4 regions of the Luteibacter aegosomatissinici genome follow, and region 3 is predicted to be linked to each of the others. Evidence: predicted binding sites of a transcription regulator. Region 3 holds the regulator's gene; each other region holds the start of a gene.

Region 1 (4,211 bases), 640 kb from region 3:
GGATGGCCGACGCCGTGGAGGTGCGCCTGCGCGTGGTGGAACACGACCTGCGCACGCTGGATGAGTTCGACGACCAGCTCACCAACAAGTTGCAGTTCCTGCTCGATGCCACGCTGGGCTTCATCAGTACCGACCAGAACCACGTGATGAAAGTGCTTACCGTCACCTCCGTTGCCACGATCCCGCCGCTGATCCTGGCCGGCATATGGGGCATGAACTTCAAGGATATGCCCGAGCTCAACTGGCACTGGGGCTACCCCATGGCGATCGCGGTGATGCTGATCAGCATGGCGCTACCGGTGCTGTTCTTTAAGTGGCGCGGCTGGTGGTCGGGGGACTGAATCGTGCTTGGCCACTTGCTCCGCCCCGCTACCGCGCCCATCCGGCGCTGGGTCATGACCGCGTTTCCCAAGCCGCCTTCGGGCGGCATCGATTACGAGCACCCGGTGGGCGACCCGGGCCTGTTCGGCCCCGATTCGGTCACCTGGCGCATCCATAACGATTTCTGCGGCATGCTGGCCGGCGGGCTCTGTGCGCTGTACCTGCAGACCTTGCATCCGCGCGCGCTGGCCGGCGTCTGGGATCACTCGAACTTCCGTACCGATCTGGTCGGGCGGTTACGTCGCACAACCGCGTTCGTCGGTGGGACCACCTATGCGCCCACGGCCGAAGCGCAACACATGATCGCCCGGGTGCGCGACATCCATGCCCAGGTGCGCGGCCTGGACGAAGCCGGCATGCCCTATTCCGCTGATGATCCCGACCTGCTGACCTGGGTCCACGTCAGCGAGATGGCCAGCTTCCTCGCCGGCTTCCGCACTTACGGCCCCATGGCGGTTCCCGACGCCGCGGCCGACGCCTACTTCAACGAAACGCGACGCGTCGCCGAAGCCCTGGGCGCGCGGGACGTGCCGGGCTCTGTCGCCGCACTGGACGATTACGTTCGCAGCATCATCCCCACCCTCGTCTACACCGAACGCACACGCGTGGTACTCGAGGTGTTGGCCGACCTGGACCTGCCCGTGCCGCTGGCCGGTCTGTCCCGGGACGTGTTCCTGCACGCGGGCGCGCACCTCCTGCCGCCGTGGGCCAGCGACCTGCTGCGGCGCACACCGGCCGACCAGGTGAAGGGCCGCGTGGCCGCCGCGACGCTGCGCGGCATGGCACCGCTGTTCCGCGCCGCGCTGACCGAAGGCGTCGCCACCCGCTCCTGTCGCCGCGTGGGCGTCGATCGAGGGATCCTGACCACCTGGCCACGGGCCTGACCCGTCTCGCCTTCCGTAGGAGCCCACCCTGTGGGCGACATCTTTCGCGATATTGCGACAGGGCTGCGATGGTATGGCGAAAAATGTCGCCCACAGGGTGGGCTCCTACAATGGAGTAGCGGACATGTGAAGGGCGACGGGTGAGACCTTCGTCACAGTTCTCACCCAATCGTGAGAAATTGCACTAAAGTTGTCGGCTTGCCGGTCGCTATACGTAAGCAAGGGGAAGTGGGCAGCTTCCACCGTGCGTCGCGATCACCAGGCCTGACAGGGGGCCTTCTCGGGGGAGGATGGGTTCGGTGCGACTTCTTGCGTTCAACAGCGGCCGTGGGGCCGCGGGAAAGGGCCGGCCGTGACCGCGCCCTGGCATTCGCTCGCCGGTGGCATGCCGGAATCCCGCCTGCTGGCCTCCGTGGCCGAGTTCACCCACCACCGTGATATCGATGCCCTCGACCACAGCCTGGTGCTCTCCATGGCCGAGCTGGTCGCGGTAAAGAGCGTGACGCTGTGCAAAGCCGGCGACAGCCTGCAGCACCCGGTCGAATCGCTCACCGTCTGCACCCGCGAAAACGATGGCCGCTGCGTCGTTGAAGCCGTGGAACCCATGCGCGATGGCGATCCGGTGGACACGATCGTATGCGCCATGGAGACCCTGGAAGTCATCTCCGACGTGACCGACGAAGGTCGCTGCCGCCTGGTGGTGCCGATCATTCGCGAACACGTCGCCATTGGCGCGCTCATGCTCGAAGCCGACGATACGCTGGATGGCGTGCGCGTGATGGTGGAGGGCTTCGCCCGTATCTACGCCAACTACATTGCCCTGCTCAACGAGAGCGAGCGCGACAAGCTCACCGGCCTGTATAACCGCCGCAGCTTCGAGCAGCGCCTGCAGCGCCTGCTCAAGCTCCAGCGCCAGCGCGCCCGCGTGCTGCGCAAGGATGAAGAGCGCCGCATCGCCTGCGAGGACGTCGCGCAGATCTACCTGGCCATCCTGGATATCGATCATTTCAAGCGCATCAACGATACCTGGGGCCATGTTTACGGCGATGAGGTCATCCTGATGCTCGCCCAGCAGATGCGTGCCTGCTTCCGCCAGAACGACGTACTGTTCCGCTTCGGCGGCGAGGAGTTCGTCATGCTGATCGCCTCGGAAGACGAGGCAGCGGCAGCGGGTGCCCTGGAGCGGTTCCGCGAGCACGTGGCGAACTGGGCGTTCCCGCAGGTCGGCCATGTGACTGTGAGCATCGGCTACGCACGGATCAGCGAGCACGATTACCCGGAGATCGTCCTCGATCGCGCCGACAAGGCGCTCTACTACGCCAAGCAGAATGGCCGGAACAGCGTGCAGGGGTTCGAGACGCTGACCGAGCGTGGCGAACTGGGCGCGCCGGTAGCGCTGGGCAGCATCGATCTGTTCTGACGCCGGCACGACCCCGCGTTACCCGTAGGAGCCCACCCTGTGGGCGACGCTGTTCGCGACCGCGTCACCGGCCCCGTGCGGCGTTCTTCTTAAGAATCACGCCACGGGACGTGTGGGCCATGGCGAAAAGATGTCGCCCACAGGGTGGGCTCCTACAAGTGATCGCGGTTATTTCACGACGCCGCAGGCAATGCGATCCCCGCCACCGCCCAGCGGCTTGGGCTGGTCGGAGTAGTTGTCGCCGCCCGCGTGGATCATGAGCGCATGGCCCTTCAGCGTGGCCAGGCTCTTCAGGCGCGGCGCCGTGACAGCCGTCGTATCGGTGCCATCGGCCCCCACGGTGATCTTCGGCAGATCGCCCTCATGGCCTGCGGCCGAATCCGGGCCTTCATGCTTGCCGGTGTGCTCCGGATCGAAGTGGCCGCCCGCTGCGAGTGCCGCGCCCTTCTTGCCATCCTTTTCGCCCGGTGCGCAGCTCGGCTTCTCGTGCAGGTGGAAGCCATGCTCGCCGGGCGGCAGGCCCTTGAGATCCGGGGTGAAGACGAGGCCACCGGCGCTTTCGCTCACCGTGACCGAGCCCACGGACGTACCGGTACCGTCGGTCGAGACCATCGTCATCGGCACCGTCACGCTCTTGTCGGCCGCCTGCGCGGCGCCACACACCAGCAGCCCGGCGGCGATCAGTACGATTTTTCTCATCTTGCTCTCCCAGCGTTGGATAAGGCGTAGCCCGGGATACTGCACCGGGCGTGCACACCGCGTCCACAGGTGGGCGATCGCGCTGCAGGAGCGCGCTTGCGCGCGATACGGTCTCCCGCAGCCTGGATCGCGCGCAAGCGCGCTCCTACAGGGAGCTGAAGAGGGTTCGGATGTCGTTTTCCGAAAGCAGGCGCCACTTGCCAGGTTCAAGATCGCCCAAGGTGAGGCCGCCCACTGCGATGCGCCCCAGGGTTTCCACATGGTTGCCGACGGCAGCGAACATGCGGCGCACCTGGTGGTAACGGCCTTCGGTGATGGACAGGCGCACATGGCGCGGACCAAGCACCTCGAGGACAGCAGGCTCGAGCGGGTCCTTCTCGCCCTCCAGCATGAGCGTGCCGGCGGCGAACAGTTCACCTTCGTCACCGCGCAGGTCTTCGGCAAGCGTCGCCTCATACACCTTCGCCAATGCACTCTTCGGCGAAATGATCTTGTGCAGTAGCTGGCCATCATCGGTGAACAACAGCAGGCCGGACGTGTCCCGGTCCAGCCGCCCCACGGTGGAAAGCACAGGATTACGCACGCCGAAGCGCGGTGGCAGCAGGTCGTATACCAGCCGCCCGACATCCTTGCGCGAACAGGTAAAGCCCGTGGGCTTGTTGAGCATCAGGATCATGCCCTGCGGGGGATCAAGCGGCTCGCCCTCGAAGCGCACATCCGCATGCTCGACCTTGTCGTCGGCGTACAGCACGTCGCCTGAGGCATCAGTAACGAGCCCTTCGCGAAACAGCTGCGCGACCTGCTTGCGGCTGCCGTAACCGAGGTTG
Region 2 (4,211 bases), 2.0 Mb from region 3:
ATCACCGCCTGCATGTTGTGGCCCGCCTCGGTCACGAGGCCGTGGCCAGCATCCACCTGGGCGACCGACTCGGTAATCAGCGCCTCGATTTCCTTCGCTGCCTTGGCACTGCGTTGCGCGAGGTTGCGCACCTCCTCCGCCACCACTGCAAAGCCCTTACCCTGCTCGCCTGCACGCGCCGCTTCCACGGCGGCATTCAGCGCCAGGATATTCGTCTGGAATGCAATGCCGTTGATGATGCCGATGACATCGGCGATACGCTGGGCTGACGCCTGGATACCGTTCATCGATGCGACGGCTTCGGCCATCGCGCCGGCTTCCTGCTGCACGGCGACGCTGGCACCCTCCGCCAGCGTGCTGGCGCGCGCCGCATTACCCGCGTTGTCGCGTACGGTACGGGTCAGCAGATCGAGGCTCGCCGCCGTCATCTGAAGTTCCGCTGCCTGGCGCTCCGTACGCATGGAAAGATCCGTGTTGCCCGCCGCGATCTCCGAGGTGCTCCCCGCCATGCTGGCCGTCGCCCGCCGCACCGATTGCGCAATCGAGCCCAGGCCATCGCCAATACCATCGATGGCGTTCATGAGCTGGCCAATTTCATCACCACGCGTGGAACCCAGGCGCGCCGTAAGGTCACCTTCGGCCAGGCGGCTGGCGGCCTGGACGGCCGACGAAAGCGGCCGCGTGATCCGCACACGGATCGCGATAAACAGCAGCACGCAAAGTACGGCAATGATGACGAGGCTGCTGCCGATCGCCATGTTGCGCAGGTGGCGTACCGGCGCATAAAGCTCATCCATGTCGACCGTACCGGTCACCATCCAGTGCCACGACGGGTCGGTCTCGTAAACCGCCAGGCGCTCCATGTCGTGCCCACCCACGGCGACGCGATAACGCGTTTCTCCCTTGCCAGCGGACAGCATGCGGCCATAGAACGACTGGCCGTCGGTATCGAGCACCTTCAGCGCCGCGCCATCGGCCTTGCCTTCGGCATCGTTGAGCGCCGGGTCCACGATATACGAGCCATAGCGCTTGCCAGGGCTCGCATCGATCACCGAATAGTGGCCCGTCTCGCCGATGCGGATCGACGAAATCTGCGCCTGCAGCGCGGCCATTTCCTGGCTGATCTCCACGCCGACGAACCATGCACCGATCACGTTGCCAGCCGCGTCACGGATGGGTTCGTAACGGGTGATGTAGGGCTTGTCGAACAGGATCGCCGGGCCACCGTAGCCCTTGCCGGAAAGCAGGAGGGGGAAGGCCGGATGGGCGTGATCGATGGATGTACCCACCGCGCGCGAACCGTCCTGCTTTTTCAGCGAGGTGGTAACGCGGATGAAATCCTGGCCATCGCGCACGAACATGGTGGCGACAACATGGGCCCGGTCGGAGAACTCATCGACCGTCGTGAAATCACCATTGATCGCCTTGCCGCCCATCGCCATGACCGGCACCGTACGGTCACCCATCTTCACCCGCTTCAGGGGATCGACGGCGAGCGTACCCGCAGGAAAATAGCTCTCGAATACGGTGAGGAAGCGGTCGGATTCGGCGAGGAGCGCACCGCTGAAGGTGTTCACCATCGCGATGATGGCGTGGTTGCCGCGGGCCAGGTCATCGCGGGAGCGCGTCTCCAGCTCCCTTGAGACCATGGTCGTGACGAGCAGGGTCAACAAGGCGATGCCAAGCGAGACAATGGCCACGACCAGCAGCGTGAGGCGCGCGCCCACGCTCAGGCCGCGCCAGCGGGCACGACGGAGGGTGTCTTTCATGAGGAACCTGCAGAAAAGGTGACCTGTCGCAATTTATGCGGCATGTAACGTCGTTTTCGGCAGGGTTCGAGCCAGCTTTAGCCGCAAAGCCGCTGAGACTGTGCCGCCGTGTAGGAGCCCACCCTGTGGGCGACGCTGTTCGCGATCGGGCTGCAGGGGCTGCTGCCTGATCGCGAAAAGATGTCGCCCACAGGGTGGGCTCCTACGGGGCGGGGTGCGTCAACCGGTGTTCTGCAGGCCTTGCGACACACCGTTGACGCAGGCAACGAGGGCATTCAACAGCGCATCGTCCTTCCCACCCGTGGCGCGCCAGCGCTTGAGCAGGTCGACCTGGAGCAGGCTCATCGGGTCCACGTACGGGTTGCGCAGGCGGATGGAAGTGGCCAGGCGTGGCTCCCGCTGGAGCAGTTCGTTCGCGCCCTTCAGGCGCAGCACCCACGCTACCGTGCGTTCGAACTCTTCACGCACCTTCGGGAAGAACTTTGCGTGCAACGGTCCGGCCAGTTCAGAGAACGCCTCGGCGATATCGATATCGGCCTTGGCCAGCACCATCTCCACATCATCCAGCATGGTGGCAAAGAAGGCCCACTCCTTCGCCATGCGCCCGAGGGTCTCCTCACCGCATTCCTTCGCCACGGTCTCCAGCGCGCTACCCAGCCCGTACCAGCCGGTGAGCACCGCACGGCACTGCGTCCACGAGAACACCCACGGGATGGCGCGCAGGTCTTCCACGCCCTTCATGCTGCGACGGCGTGCGGGGCGCGAACCGAGCGTCATCCGTTCGATGACATCGATGGGCGTGGCGCCACGGAAGTAGTCGACGAAGCCTTCCATGTCGACGAACGCGCGGTACGCCTTGCGGCTCTCGTCCGAGAGGCGAACCATCACATCCTTCCAGCCCGATTCACGCACTTCCGCCACGCGCGGGCGCAGCGATGCGCGCATGACCGCGCCGAGCGTCTGTTCCAGGTTACGCACGGCGAGGGCACGGATACCGTACTTGCGGTGGATCACCTCGCCCTGCTCGGTCACGCGCAGCACACCGCCCACAGAACCGCGCGGCGAGGCCATGAGTGCAGGGGTAATGCGCGACCCACCGCGGCTGGCGGAACCACCACGGCCGTGGAAAAACGCCACGCGGATGCCGGCCTTCGCCGCCACTTCGAGCAACTCCACCTGGGCGCGCTGCAGGCTCCACTTGGAGGCGACGGTGCCGCCATCCTTGCCGCTATCGGAGTAACCAAGCATCACCCACTGGCGATCACCGCGTGCCTTGAGGTGTGCGCGGTATACCGGGTCATCGAGCAATGCCTGCAGCGTGGCCGGGCCGCCCTTGAGGTCATCGATGGTTTCGAACAGTGGCGCGACATCCAGCGGTACGCGGCCGCCTTCCAGCAGGCCGCCGCGGCGCGCGAGCGCCAACACGGCAAGGACATCGGCCGCGGTCTCGGCCATGCTGATGATGTAGAGGCCCGTGGCCTCGGTGCCGTAGCGCTTGCGCGACTCGGCCAGCGTGGCGAATACGTTGCGCAGCATGCCCGCGGCATCGTGGTCATCCCCCGCGACGAAACTGCGCTCGCCCGCCGCGTAAGGACGCAATGTCTTTACCCGTGCATCGGCCTCGCGATCAGCCCAGCCGGCATCATCAAGCAGCGCGGAAAGCGCTTCGTCATGCACGCGCGCATCCTGGCGCACATCCAGCCGTGCCAGGTGGAAGCCAAACGTGCGCGCCCGCCAGAGCAGCCTGCCGACGGCATAGGCGCCGGCGTGGCGGCCACCGTGGTTCAGCAGGCTCTTCTCCACCAGTGCAATGTCGTCAATGAACTCGCCGGCCGAGGCATAGGCGTCATCGCCTTCATGCAAGGTGGCCTCCAGCCGCTCGGCGACGAAGGTAAGAAACGCGCGGTACGGCATATCCGCGTGGCGCGGGCGGATGCGCGAGGCCGCGGCGGGCATCTGTTCGCGGTAATCGTCCAGGCGGCGACCGAGCTTATCGTCCAGGGACACGCGATCGTCGGTCTGGCTAAGCAGCCGGCCCAGTTCGTTCACACCCTCCACGTAGCGCTCGAGCACCAGCGATCGCTGGGCAGCCAGCGTCGCGGCGATCGTATCGGCATTGACGTTGGGGTTGCCGTCCATGTCGCCACCCACCCACGTGGCGAAGCGCAGGACGCGTGGCACCACCACACCCTCGCTGTAGTGCTCGGCAATCGCCTGTTCCAGCGACTCATACAGGGCCGGCAGTACACGGTAGATCGGCCGGGAAAGATAGAACCCCACGTGGTCGAACTCATCCGAGACGCTGGGCCGTACCGGCGAGGCTTCGGCCGTCTGCCACCCCGCCGAGAGCGCCATCAGGATGCGCGCATCGTCATCGCGCAATTCCTGCGGAGTGCGGGTCGGGTCAAACTCGTCGACAAGGGCGCGGACGATCTCCTGCTC
Region 3 (4,211 bases):
TACCTGCCACTGGGCATCCTGTCGCGCAACATCCGCACCAGCGGCCGCAACTTCGATACCGTCGGCGGCGGCATTACCGCGTTCGTCGGCACCACGGGCGTCGGCAAGACCACCAGCATTGCCAAGCTCGCCGCCCGTGCGGTGCTCCGCCATGGCGCATCCAACGTGGCCCTGATCAGTGCCGACCAGTACCGCATCGGTGCCGGCGCCCAGCTGGAACACTACGGCCGCCTGCTCGGCGTGCGCGTGTACAACGCGCACGATGCCCAGAGCCTGCGTAACGTGCTGTTGCAGCTGCGCGGCAAGCACACGGTGCTGATCGATACGGCGGGCCTGGCTGGCAACGACCCGAAGCTGCAGCAGCAGTTCGAGACGCTCCGGGCCATGGCCGATGTGCGTGTCTGCCTCGTGCTGGCCGCCAACGCGCAGGCCCAGGCGATTGATAACGCCGTGCGCGCCTATGCGCCGCTCAATCCGCAGAGCGCCATCCTGACCAAACTCGACGAGGCGCCGCTGCTGGGCGGCGCACTGTCAGCCCTTATCCGGCATGGCATGCCGTTGGACTACACCACGGATGGCCAGCGCGTGCCTGAGGACATTGCCTCCGCCGACGCGCGCAAGCTGGTCTGCCTGGCAGCCCAGATGCTCAAACAGCGCAACGACGAACCGGATGACGCCATACTTGCCGATCGTTTCGGCTTCGCGTCCGCCCCGGCCCTGGCCTGATCGCAGAACGTAACGAACGTGACTACGGCAACCGCAACCGCAACTTCTTTCACGGCAGTGAATTCCTTCATGACCACACACGTCGACAACTCCCAGGCCGCCGGACTCAACTGGCTCGCCGACCGCCGGCCCACGCGCAGCATCGCGATCGCGGGCGGCAAGGGCGGCGTGGGCAAGACCACGGTGGCCGTGAACCTCGGCATGGCCCTGGCCATGGGGGGCCGCGACGTCCTCCTGCTGGATGCCGACCTCGGCATGGCCAACATCGATGTGCTGCTGGGCCTGCAGCCCACCCGCCACCTGGGTCATATGCTGGAAGGCGCCTGCGCCATCGAGGATCTGGTGCTCGAAGCGCCGCATGGCCTGAAGGTGATCCCGGCCACGTCGGGCACGCGCCGCATGGCCCAGTTGCCCAACATCGAGCATGCCGCGGTCATTCGCGCCTTCGACGAATACCCGCTGGCGCCGGAATACCTGATCGTGGATACCGCGGCCGGCATTTCCGACAGCGTGTCGATGTTCGCCGCCGCCTCGGACGAGGTCGTGGTCGTGGTCTGCGACGAACCGGCTTCGCTGACCGACGCCTATGCACTGATCAAGGTGCTGTCGCGCGAGTTCGCGGTGAACCGTTTCCGCATCGTGGCCAACATGGTCCGCCATGCGCAGGAAGGGCGCCAGCTGTTCGAAAAGCTTTCCCGGGTGACCAACCGCTTCCTGGATGTGTCGCTCGATTTCATGGGCATGGTGCCGCACGACGAGTACCTGCGCCAGGCGATCCGCCGCCAGTCGGCAGTGGTCGAAGCCTGGCCGAGCAGCCGTTCGGCGGTGGGATTCAAGAATTTGGCCAGGTCGGTCGATACATGGGGTGAACCCGAACCCCGTGGTCAGGGTCGCATCGGCTTTTTTGCCGGGCGTGAGCACGTGGGGGGAGGGCTGCCGTTGTGAGTGTCGCGAGCGAATACCTTGAAATCACTAAGGTTCCGGCCGATCAACTGGTAAAAACGCATGCGCCGCTGGTGCGCCGGATCGCCTATCACCTGATGGGCCGCCTGCCGCCCAGCGTCGATGCAAACGACCTGATGCAGGCTGGCATGATCGGTTTGCTTGAGGCGGCAAGGAATTATTCGCCGACGCGCGCGGCCAGCTTCGAAACCTATGCGGGTATCCGCATACGTGGCGCCATGCTGGATGAACTGCGCAAGACGGACTGGACCCCGCGCTCTGTCCACAGGAAATTGCGCGAGGTGGCGGAAGTAACGAGGCAGATTGAGAACGAAACCGGTGGCGATGCCGACGATCTTGAGGTGATGAAGCGCCTCGGCATCGACGCCATGGAATACAACCAGATCCTGGCAGACGCGGCGAGCGCGCGGTTGCTGAGCCTGACGGCGCCCGAGGGCGACGAAGGTTCCGCCATCGACGTTGCCGACCCGGACGCTTCGGGCCCGGATGGCTTGTTCGAGCAGGACGGCATGCGCAGCGCGCTCGCCGAATCGATCGACGGGCTGCCCGAGCGCGAAAAGCTGGTGATGTCGCTGTACTACGATGAAGAACTCAACCTGAAGGAAATCGGTGCGGTGCTGGGAGTTAGCGAATCGCGCGTGTGCCAGATCCATGGCCAGGCCCTGATCCGTCTCCGGGCTCGCATGTCGGGTTGGAAAGACAAACACTAAGAAATACGCGGCTGTAAGGCGGAGAGCGCTTTGGACAAGAACATGAAAATCCTCGTGGTGGACGATTTCTCCACCATGCGGCGAATCGTCCGTAACTTGCTGGTAGAGCTGGGTTTCACCAACACGCTCATCCAGGAAGCGGAGGACGGTAACGCGGCGCTGGCACTGCTGCGCTCGCAGCCGATCGATCTGGTGGTCACCGACTGGAACATGCCGAACATGACCGGCATCGACCTGCTCCGGGCCATCCGCGCGGACGCCAACCTGAAATCGCTGCCGGTGCTGATGGTGACCGCCGAGAACAACCGCGACCAGATCATTGCCGCCGCGCAGAGCGGCGTGAATGGTTACGTCGTGAAGCCGTTCACGGCTGTCACGCTCAAGGAAAAGCTCGACAAGATCTTTGAACGCCTCGCCGCGGCCGCGGGCTAAGGGACTAACATGAATACGATGATTTCCGCTGGCCAGGACGTGGCACCCGAACTGCGCGAGCTACTCGATGCCGACGACAGCGCGGCCTTCGAGCAAGCGCTCGATCGCCTGCTGCGCAGCCGCGAACAGCATTTGTTCCTGGCCCTGGGCCACCTCGCACGCGACCTGCACGAATCCGCCCGCCGCCTTGCTTCGGATATTTCCAGCGATGGCGTGCCTGGCACCATGAGCGATGCGCGCAAACACCTGCGCGATGTGCTCGAGATGAGCTCGCAGGCGGCGCATCGCACGCTCGACTTCAGTGAGAAACTTCGCCCGCAGGCACAGGCGCTCGCCAGGCAGGCCGACGAGCTTCTCGTGCTCGACCAGGCCGATCCCGCATTCACCGCCAATGCCACGTCGCTGGCGGTGCGCGTGGGTGATTTTGCCCAGAACTGCGATATCGGCTTCGGCGAAATGGTGGAAGCGCAGTCCTGGCAGGATCTTTCCGGCCAGCGCGTTGCCCAGGTCGAGGCCTTCATGGCCAAGGTCGAAAACTCGCTGGTGGAGCTGGTGCGCCTGACCGGTTCGCTGGCAGGTGCCAATGCGCCCGCCGCCGACAAGGTCAGCCAGGACGAAGTGGATCGCCTGCTCAGCGAATTCGGTTTCTGAGCCCGCCATGAGCGTGGAGCTGGACAACGAGCTGCTCAACGTCTTCCTGATCGAGGCCCGCGAACTACTTGAGACCCTGGGCGAACAGCTCGTGGATCTCGAGGCCTCGCCGGAGGATAGCGAGCTCCTGAACGCGGTGTTCCGTGCGTTCCATACCGTGAAGGGCGGTGCGGGCTTCCTTGGCCTGAACGCCATGGTGGAACTGTGCCACCGTGCGGAGGATCTGCTGAACGAGGCGCGTAATGGCGCGCTCGTGCTCAATGCTGCCTTGATGGATGCCTTGCTCGAGTCGCTCGATCTGCTGAACGACATGATGCGTGCGGCCGATGCCGGGGTGCCGGCCGAGCCTGCGCCGCGTTCGCTGCTCGATCGCCTGGTCGTACCCGGCCGCGCGGCATCGGCGGCGCCGGTCGCGCTCGCCGTACCTGTCAGCGCGCCAAAGGCCGCTGCGGTATCGGCACCAGCCAAGGCGTACGACCCCATCGAAGATGAGTTCGAGGCGATGCTCGACGCAGCGCGCACCGAACGTGCACCTGCACCGGTTGAGTCCGGCACCATCTCCGACGACGAATTCGAATCGCTGCTCGATTCGCTGTACGGCACGGGCGCCCCCGGTGCCGATGCCGTGGCGCCCGCCGAGCCGGTTGCAGAAGCGGCCGCCCCCGCGCCCGAAAGCAACACTATCAGCGACGACGAGTTCGAAGCGTTGCTCGACCAGCTCTACGGCAC
Region 4 (4,211 bases), 190 kb from region 3:
GGCGGCCTACCCGCGTGCGGGCGTTATTGCGACGCCGCCGGATGCCCAGGCGCTTTCGCGCTATGACGTGGTGATCAAATCGCCGGGCATTTCAGCGTACAAACCCGAGTTGCTGGAGGCGCAGGCCGCAGGTACGCACTTTACGTCGGGCACGGCGCTCTGGTTTGGTGGCCACCCCGGCGCGCGAACCATTGCGGTGACCGGCACCAAGGGCAAGAGCACCACCTCGGCGCTTATCGCGCACCTAGCTCGTTCACTCGGCGTGCGTACGGCGCTGGCCGGCAATATCGGCTTGCCATTGCTGGAACTGGATGAAGGGGATGCCGATCTCTGGGTGATCGAGCTTTCCAGTTTCCAGACCGGCGAAGCGATGGGTGTCGATCTGGGTGTCGTGACCAGCCTGTACGAGGAGCACCTCGACTGGCATGGCTCGCGCGAACGCTACGTGGATGACAAGCTGAAACTGCTCGCGGCGTCCGCGCGCGTGCTGGTCAACGGCATGCAGCCGTCGCTCCTCGACCGTGCGCTCGATCATCCCGGCCTGAATACGTTCGGCGGCACGGCCGGCTGGCACGTGGCCGAGGGGTGGATCCGGCGTGGTGATGAGCGCGTGCTCGCGGCGGGTAAGGTGGCAGCGCCTGGCCTGCACAACGCGATCAACGCCTGTGCTGCCCTGGCGGCCCTGGAATTGATGGGGCTGGACGCACGCGCCGCGGCACCCGCGCTTGCGACCTTCCTGCCGTTGCCGCACCGCTTGCAACCGCTGGGCGAGCGGGATGGGCTGCGCTGGATCAACGATTCGATCAGCACCACGCCGCTGGCGAGCCTTGCCGCGTTGGAAAGTGTGCACGACGGGCACGTTGCGCTCATCGTCGGCGGGCATGACCGTGGGCTGGATTGGTCGGTGTTCGTCGACGCCATGCGCAAGCACGCGCCCGACGCCATCATCTGCCAGGGCCGGAATGGCCCGCGCATTGCCGATGCGCTCGAGGTCGCAGGCGTCGCCAACGTATTCCGTGCCACCGACCTGGCCGCTGCCGTCGGCGCCGCGCGCAATGCGTTGCATGGGAGGGGTACGGTCGTGCTGTCGCCGGGCGCGCCCAGCTTTGATCAATTCAAGGACTACGCGGACCGCGGCAAGCGCTTTGCGGAGATGGCCGGGTTCGAGGCAAAGGCCGCCAGCATCCAGGGCCTCGGCATCGCTTAATCGTGCGTCGCGTTCAATAGCGTGCCGACGACGGCCGCCAGCGCGGCGTACAACTCCGACGGCACGTCATCGCGCAGCCGAACTGCAGCCAGCAGCGTCGCAATCTGCGGATCCAGGTGCGGCGCCAGGCCAAGCAGCTGTGCGCGGTCCAGCAGCGCCTTCACGCCATCGGCATCGATGCGTTGGGTATTGCCGTTGCTGGTAGGGGTGGCCATCCGCAGCGTGACGCTGCGGCGCGGTGAAGGGAGCGACTGGGTCATGCGCGTGCTTCGAGAAGGACGGCGCTGTACGCGCCCGTCGGTACGGGTAGCCCGTGCATGCAGGCAAAGTGGTCAAGCTGCAGCTTGCTCTTCTCGAGCACGCGGCGCAGCGTGGTGAATTCGTTCTCCAGGCGCGACACGGTCTCGGGATACTGAGCCCACAGGCGCACCGACACGCGCGATCCCCGCAGCTGCACTTCGCCCTGCACGGCGCCTAGGGTCGGCGGATCGATAGCGAAGCCCACGGTCCACATACCTTCGGGCTCGCCTTGCGAGGGCTTGCCTTCCTCGATGCGAAGCTGCAGCACGTCGTAGCCGCGAACGCCGGTCAACGGGATTTCAACCATCCACAAACCGGCATGTGGCTGCGATTCCAGCTGGCCGATTTCCACGCGCGACAGCGCGGCGCGCACATCGGTGCGCAGGTGCGAAACGAGGCCGTCGGCGGTTTCTTCATCCGCCAACAGTTCCTCCGCACGCGGCTGCGCCACGAGCGCGCGCTGGGCAAGAGGGGGTGGTGTATCGGTGAACTGGCGCGACGGCGCCTGGATCATGGCCTGGCGTGTCTGCGGGATGTCCGCCAGGGCACGGCGCAGGTTCAGCAGCGCCGCCTTGAAATCGTCAGCCGCCGGCGCTTCGTTATGTGGCTCGGCCAGGTGGGCTTCCAGGAACGCACCGCTCTTGGCGATGGCCTGCTTCATGCCCTCGGGCGTGCTTACGTCATCGGGCTTGCTGATCGATGCCTCGAGCGTGGCCAGCGCGGTGCGCAGCGGCTCGGGGAGCACGCGAGCGACCGGCCGACGGGCGAGGGCAGAAAGCACGCTGAGCAACTGCGAGTAACCATTCTGCAGGGGTAGCCGCTCGCGCAGGCCCTGCATGGCGATGCGCTCATCCGTGTTCCCGACCACGATCTCCAGCTGCGGCTGGGGACCCTGGGTCATCACGCGCACCTGGAACTGCTGCGGCAGCGACGTGCCCGCCGCATCCGCTTCCACCGCCATGCCGCCAATATCGAGGAGGACCTTGCCCACGTCGGTCTGGCCGAGCAGGCGGGCGGCAAGCAGCGTGCCCACCGCCCATGACTGGGTGGTGGCCGCTGTGGTACCCGCGGCCGCACCGGCCCAAAGCTGGGCGGCGAGGCTGGTCGGCTGGATGATCAAGGGCAGGTCCTCCGGGGGCCTGGGCGTTATCCGTGGTGGATGCGCTCCTGTGTGCTCGTAAGAATCGGCTGATTCTCTGGAACCTTTAGGTGACGGGTGGCCTGGCCGGACGGGGTAGAATGGGCGGATGAGCAATCTCCCTTTCGAACTCCTCGCCACCGATGGCGCGGCGCGGCGCGGCCGACTGCGCTTTGGCCGGGGCACCGTTGAGACCCCGGCCTTCATGCCCGTGGGCACCTATGGCTCGGTGAAGGCCATGACCCCGCGCGATGTCCGCGATACGGGTGCCGAGATCATCCTGGGCAACACGTTTCATCTTTTCCTGCGCCCGGGCCTGGATATCGTCGGCGCATTCGGCGGCCTGCATAAGTTCATCGGCTGGGACCGGCCGATCCTGACCGACTCTGGCGGCTTCCAGGTCTTCTCCCTGGCCCATAAGCGCAAGATCACCGAAGAAGGCGTCACGTTCGCTTCGCCGGTCGATGGCTCGAAGGTGTTCCTGTCGCCCGAAGTCTCGATGAAGATCCAGACCGTGCTGGATTCCGACGTGGCCATGATCTTCGATGAGTGCACGCCGTACCCGGCCACGGAGAAGGTGGCCTCGGATTCGATGGAGCTGAGCCTGCGCTGGGCGGAGCGGTCCCGGCGGGCGTTCAACGACCTGGGGAACCCGAACAACCTGTTCGGCATCGTCCAGGGCAGCACCTATGAGAACCTGCGCCGCCGCTCGGTCGATCAACTGGTCGACATCGGTTTCGACGGCTATGCCGTGGGCGGCCTGGCCGTTGGCGAGCCCGAGGCCGAGCGCAACCATACGCTGGACTTCACCCTGCCGCTGCTGCCCCAGGACCGCCCGCGCTACCTGATGGGCGTCGGCCGCCCGGAGGACATCGTCGAGGCGGTGCGCCGTGGCATCGACATGTTCGATTGCGTGATGCCTACCCGCAACGCCCGGAACGGCTTCCTGTTCACGGCGGAAGGCACGTTGCGTATCCGAAACGCGAAGTTCGCCACCGATACGCGCGTGATCGAGGAAGGTTGCGACTGCTACGCCTGCGCCAATGGCTTCAGCCGTGCCTACCTGCGCCATCTGGATCGCTGCAACGAGATCCTGGGCAGCCAGCTGGCCACCATGCATAACCTCCGCCATTACCAGCGGCTGATGGCAGGCCTGCGTGGCGCGATCGAGGCGGGCACGCTCGACGACTTCGTGGCCGCGTTCTATGCGGCGCGTACGAAGGCCACCGTCGACGGCACGCTGTGACCCGGCGCATGTGAGCAGCCCGACGGGGTTCCCTCGGATGCACCTGCTTCACACTTTGTGCCAGTGGCCTTGCGGGGCGCCTGCCGCGCCCCCAAAGCCTTGTGCTGGCGCGGTACACCGCCGCCGGGGGGCGTGGCATAATCCACGATCTTTTTACGTGATCGGCCGCTTTTTCTTGGCCGATCCATGACTTGCGAGAAACCCGATGAGCCCCATGACGTACGCCGCCATTGCCCAGGCCGCCCCGGCCGCCGCCCCGCAGGGCGCGCTTGGCCTTTCTCCGCTCATCATGATGGCGGTGCTGTTCGGCATCTTCTATT

The links. Region 3 encodes FliA, which starts transcription of late flagellar genes. Its sites were predicted from a motif close to TAAAGTTTNNCNNNCNNNGGCCGATAA; they were not measured.
Region 1: the regulator FliA is predicted to act here: its motif matches at 1,451-1,477, upstream of L2Y97_RS13790 (GGDEF domain-containing protein).
Region 2: the regulator FliA is predicted to act here: its motif matches at 1,823-1,849, upstream of L2Y97_RS03220 (methyl-accepting chemotaxis protein).
Region 4: the regulator FliA is predicted to act here: its motif matches at 2,689-2,715, upstream of fliK (flagellar hook-length control protein FliK).

Annotation. Positions count from the first base shown of each region.
Region 1 covers NZ_CP095742.1:3,081,298-3,085,508, forward strand. The annotation lists gene L2Y97_RS13780 (CorA family divalent cation transporter) at 1-341, shown strand, start outside; gene L2Y97_RS13785 (oxygenase MpaB family protein) at 396-1,265, shown strand; gene L2Y97_RS13790 (GGDEF domain-containing protein) at 1,618-2,685, shown strand; gene sodC (superoxide dismutase [Cu-Zn] SodC) at 2,854-3,384, opposite strand; gene L2Y97_RS13800 (pseudouridine synthase) at 3,530-4,211, opposite strand, start outside.
Region 2 covers NZ_CP095742.1:728,730-732,940, reverse strand. The annotation lists gene L2Y97_RS03220 (methyl-accepting chemotaxis protein) at 1-1,769, opposite strand, end outside; gene ppc (phosphoenolpyruvate carboxylase) at 1,989-4,211, opposite strand, start outside.
Region 3 covers NZ_CP095742.1:3,719,909-3,724,119, reverse strand. The annotation lists gene flhF (flagellar biosynthesis GTPase FlhF) at 1-726, shown strand, start outside; gene L2Y97_RS16725 (MinD/ParA family protein) at 796-1,671, shown strand; gene L2Y97_RS16720 (RNA polymerase sigma factor FliA) at 1,668-2,399, shown strand; gene cheY (chemotaxis response regulator CheY) at 2,430-2,831, shown strand; gene L2Y97_RS16710 (protein phosphatase CheZ) at 2,841-3,482, shown strand; gene L2Y97_RS16705 (chemotaxis protein CheA) at 3,490-4,211, shown strand, end outside.
Region 4 covers NZ_CP095742.1:3,905,249-3,909,459, reverse strand. The annotation lists gene murD (UDP-N-acetylmuramoyl-L-alanine--D-glutamate ligase) at 1-1,207, shown strand, start outside; gene L2Y97_RS17600 (flagellar biosynthesis protein) at 1,204-1,467, opposite strand; gene fliK (flagellar hook-length control protein FliK) at 1,464-2,627, opposite strand; gene tgt (tRNA guanosine(34) transglycosylase Tgt) at 2,755-3,891, shown strand; gene yajC (preprotein translocase subunit YajC) at 4,097-4,211, shown strand, end outside.